Regions from separate parts of the Thioalkalivibrio sp. AKL12 genome, predicted to be linked through region 2. Evidence: predicted binding sites of a transcription regulator. Region 2 holds the regulator's gene; the other holds the start of a gene.
What was found. Region 2 encodes sigma-54, which starts transcription at its own class of promoters, with help from an activator protein. Its sites were predicted from a motif close to TGGCANGNTNCNTGCTT; they were not measured.
Positions count from the first base shown of each region.

Region 1: the regulator sigma-54 is predicted to act here: its motif matches at 1,501-1,517, upstream of D579_RS0106970 (PEP-CTERM sorting domain-containing protein).

Region 1 is NZ_KB898895.1:60,202-62,399, reverse strand. Features, by position in the region: gene D579_RS0106975 (nucleotide sugar dehydrogenase) at 1-543, shown strand, start outside; gene D579_RS0106970 (PEP-CTERM sorting domain-containing protein) at 669-1,463, opposite strand; gene D579_RS0106965 (VanZ family protein) at 1,682-2,198, shown strand, end outside.
Region 2 is NZ_KB898903.1:32,396-34,593, forward strand. Features, by position in the region: gene D579_RS0111830 (PTS sugar transporter subunit IIA) at 1-157, opposite strand, end outside; gene hpf (ribosome hibernation-promoting factor, HPF/YfiA family) at 161-499, opposite strand; gene D579_RS0111840 (RNA polymerase factor sigma-54) at 516-2,000, opposite strand; gene lptB (LPS export ABC transporter ATP-binding protein) at 2,089-2,198, opposite strand, start outside.

The DNA.
Region 1 (2,198 bases), on a different contig from region 2:
TGGAACTTCCTGCCGTTCCGGCCGGGCCTGGTGGGCGGCCACTGCATTGGCGTGGACCCGTACTACCTGACCCACAAGGCCCAGGCGGTGGGGCACCACCCGGAAATGATCCTGGCCGGGCGCCGTGTGAACGACTCTATGGGCGCCCACATCGCGGACAACACGGTGCGGGCCCTGGTGCGCAAGGGCATCAACCCGGTGGGGGCGCGAATCCTGGTGATGGGGCTGACCTTCAAGGAGAACTGCCCGGACCTGCGCAATACCCGGGTGATCGATATCCACGCCACCCTGGCCGGCTACAACGCCGAGGTAACCGTCTTCGACCCCTGGGTGGACCCGACCGAGGCCGAGCACGAGTACGGCATCACCCCGGTGACCGAGACCCCGGACCCGGGGCAGTTCGATGCGATCATCGTCGCCGTGCCGCACCTCGAATTCCTGCAGATGGGAATCGAGGCGATCCGGGCGCTGGCACGCCCGGAGTCGGTGATCTTCGACGTGAAATCGGTCTTCCCGCGGGAAACGACCGACCTGCGCTTGTAGCCGCGGTTCGGGGTGCACTCGCAGGGAGGCATCGAATCCATCGTTCGGTGTCGCCCCGGTTTTTCGACGAAACGATCTTCGACGGGTGGTGCAGCGCCCGTCGAAGATCTTCCGTGGTGGGTGTTTCAGTTGCCGCTGTCGGACTGCTTGCGGCGCCAGAGCATCGATCCGGCCACCAGCAGCCCGCTGGCCAACAGCACGAGCGTTCCCGGCGCGGGCACGGGTTCTCGCGGCGTTACCTGCTCGAGTTCACCGATGGTCATGTTGTCGAAGCTGAAGATGTCGGTCTGCGGGCCTTCGACCAGGTCAAAGTCGAGCGAAGTGAACAGGAAGTCCTCGCTTGAGGCAATGGCGCCGAAGTAGAAGACCGAGCCGTCCGTAGACCCGCCTGATCCCACGGTGTGCGGGACGGTTTCCTGGTGGACGCCTCCCGAGCTCAAGTTGAAATTGATCAGCAGTTGCCCGCCGAAATCACCGATGTCGATCCCGTAGAACCCGAAGGCGGCGATGTCCTGTCCGAAGTCCACGCCGAATCCGTCGTCTCCTGTCGCATCGGCCCGCCAGGTGTTGGTGCCGGATACGGAGTAACGACCGAAGTAGGCACTACCCTCGGAGACGGTCTTGATGCGGCCGTCCCCCGTAAGGGTGGCGTCCAGTGAGCCGCCACCAAAGCCCGGAAAGGTGAGGTTCAGGGGCGCGCCGGTCCCGGTGGCAAAGCCTTCGAAGTCCTCGGTCCCGACGCCACTGAGTGACCCGAGAAAGGCGCTTTCGGCGGCATCGGAGTTGGGGGTCGAGGACAACGGGACGGTTGCCGAGTTGTTCAGATCCTCTCCGAAATAAGTGATGAACGCGGCCTGGGCCGATGTTCCGGCAAACATCGCCCCCGCGGCGATCAGTGCAATAGCGAGCGGTCCTTTCATGCCGTGACTCCCTTGTTGAAATCCTGGACCCCGGCCAAAGAAGAAAGTGTGCCATTGCGCTGCAAGTGACTGACTTGTCGGTGTTTAACGCGGCATACGAGCGGGCTCGGCCTTGTCGGTGTAAAGGTTCGTGACGCTTGTCGCGATTCCTGTGTGCTACTGCTCTGCGGACTCCACCGGGTATACAGTGATGACCCGGCCCCATCCCCGAGCGCCGCATGAACGCGATGGCAAATGCAGACGAGCCCTTGTCCCTGCGCACCTGTGCGCTGTGGGCCTGGCTGTCGCTGGGGGCGGCGATCTATTTGACGCTGCTGCCGTTCGAATTCGGCTCGGTGAGTCTGGAGCGTGCCTGGGAGATCTACCGCGGCATGAGCCTGACCGGCCCCGGGACCAGCGGCCGCCAGCAGTTCATGGCCAATGCCCTGATGTTCCTGCCGCTGGGGTTCTTCTGGACCGCGTGGCTGACCCATGGCCGCCGCAACCGACTGACGGCTCTTACGGTGTTCGCCTTCGTGGCGGCCCTGGGGCTGGCCGTTACGGCTAGCGTGGAGTTCCTGCAGGTCTGGCTGCCTTACCGGCACCCCGCGGGTGCCGACATTGCCGGTAATTTTTCCGGGGCCGTGGCCGGTTCGCTCGCCTGGCTGGCCCTGCGCGACCCGCTGGCGCGCTGGCGACGGGTGCTGGAAGGCGCGGGCCCGCAGACCCTGGCCGCCGGACTGGTGGTATATGCCG
Region 2 (2,198 bases):
GTGCGGACAGGGCCTCGAAGATCGCATTGCTTCCTGGTCCCGTGCCGTCACCTCCGCCGGCGAGGAGGTCCGCCAGGGCCTCCAGGGCCCGTTTCTGGCTGGAGCACTCGGGTTGCAGGCCAATGCGCTCGGAGGTGATCAACTCGGCAATCGTCATGGATCAGGAGGCCTGCTCGCGGTTGCGCTGGGCACCTTCGGCGCGGTGGTGGTCCTTGACCTTTTCCTTGTGCTTGATCAGTTGACGGTCGACTTTGTCGATCAGCGCGTCGATCGCGGCATACATGTCCTCGTGAGAGGCCTCGGCGTGGATGTGATTGCCGCTGACCTGGAGATTCGCTTCGGCCTGGTTGTGCTGATTCCGGGTCTTCTCGTGGGTCAGCACGACGTGGACGTCGATGACCTTGTCGAAGTGGCGCTCCAGCTTCGCGAATTTCTCGTTGACGTAGTCGCGCAGGGCGTCGGTGATGTCCACGTGGTGGCCGGTCAGGTTGATCTGCATGGTCAGGACTCCTTGGTTACTTGCTGCCGGTGGGCATCGAGGCCATCTGCCGGCGTTCGCTGGATGAAGGGATGTGCATCGCCTCGCGGTACTTGGCCACGGTGCGGCGCGCTACGTTGATGCCCCGGTCCGACAGGACCTGGGCGAGCCGGGCATCGCTGAGCGGCTTGTTCGGGGGTTCGTCGCCAATCAATTCGCGAATCATGGCACGGATGGCGGTGGCGGAACACTCGCCGCCATCGTTCGTGCCGACATGGCTGGAGAAGAAATACTTGAACTCGAAGACCCCGCGCGGGGTGTGCATGTATTTCTGCGTGGTAACCCGCGAGATGGTCGATTCGTGCATCTCCAGGGTCTCGGCAATGTCGCGCAGGATCAATGGCTGCATCGCGACGTCGCCATGCTCGAGAAAGCCCTGCTGGCGGTGGACGATCGCCTCGGCGACCCGCAGCAGGGTGTCGTTGCGGCTGTGCAGGCTCTTCAGGAACCAGCGTGCCTCCTGCAGCTGATCACGCATAAAGGCGCTGTCGCGGGCATCCGAGACCTGGCGCACCATGCCGGCGTAGAGGTCGTTGATGCGGATGCGCGGTGCGATCTCCGGGTTTAGATCCACGCGCCAGCCCTCGGTGGTGTGGCGCACGTAGACATCCGGGACTACGTATTCCGAGGTGGCGGAGCTGATCTGTGCGCCGGGCCGCGGGTTCAGGGTGCGGATCAGATCCAGTGCGCGGGCCAGTTCGTCCGGGTCGCGTACGCCGGACTGGCGCTGCAGGGCCTTGTAGTCGCGCTTGCCCAGGCTGTCCATGCCGTGTTCCAGGATCGCCCGTGCGGCCTCGCGGGCCGGGGCGTCCGGGGCCAGTTCGCGTAGCTGGATCTCCAGGCACTCCCGCAGGTTGCGCGCGCCGACCCCCAGCGGGTCGCACTGCTGAATCCAGTGGAGCACTGCCTCGACCTCGTCGACGCCGACGGATTCATCCTCGCCTCGGCTGATGGTCTCGGCCAGGGTGTCGAGGTCGCCCTCGAGATAGCCGTCGGGGCTGATGGCGTCGATCAGGGCCGCCCCGATGCGCTGGTCGCGCGGTGTCAGATGGCTCAGATGCAGCTGCCACAGCAGGTGATCCTGCAGGCCCTCACCGTCGTCGTCGCTGGTGTTTTCCAGCGGGTCGCGGTCATCCACGCCCTTGTTGGGCGTCGGGGCCGGCTCGTAGATGTCGTCCCAGCGGCTGTCGGTCGTCAGTTCCTCGGGGATCACGTCGTCGCTGGTAGTGGTGGCCTCCATGCGATCGCCTTCCACCAGCTCGCCGTCCTGGTTCAGGCGCTCGGTGTCGGCCTCGGCATCTTCGTCCTCGACCTGTTCGAGCATGGGGTTGCTCTCCAGCGCCTGCTGGATCTCCACCTGGAGCTCGAGCGTGGACAGCTGCAACAGGCGGATCGCCTGCTGCAGTTGCGGGGTCATGGTCAGCGTCTGACCCAGCTGCAGATTCAGGCCGGGTTTCAGCATCGGGTATGCGGGGCGAGGGTGGGCATTGATGGAATCTTAAAGCCTGCCTTGTGGTTTGTGCACCGACCGGGCCGCATATGGGGCGCTTTCACAGGCGGAAGTTCTCGCCGAGATAGACCCGGCGCACCTGGGGATCGGCCAGCAGCTCGTCCGGTGTACCGGCGGCGAGCAGGCGTCCCTCGCTCAGAATATAGGCCC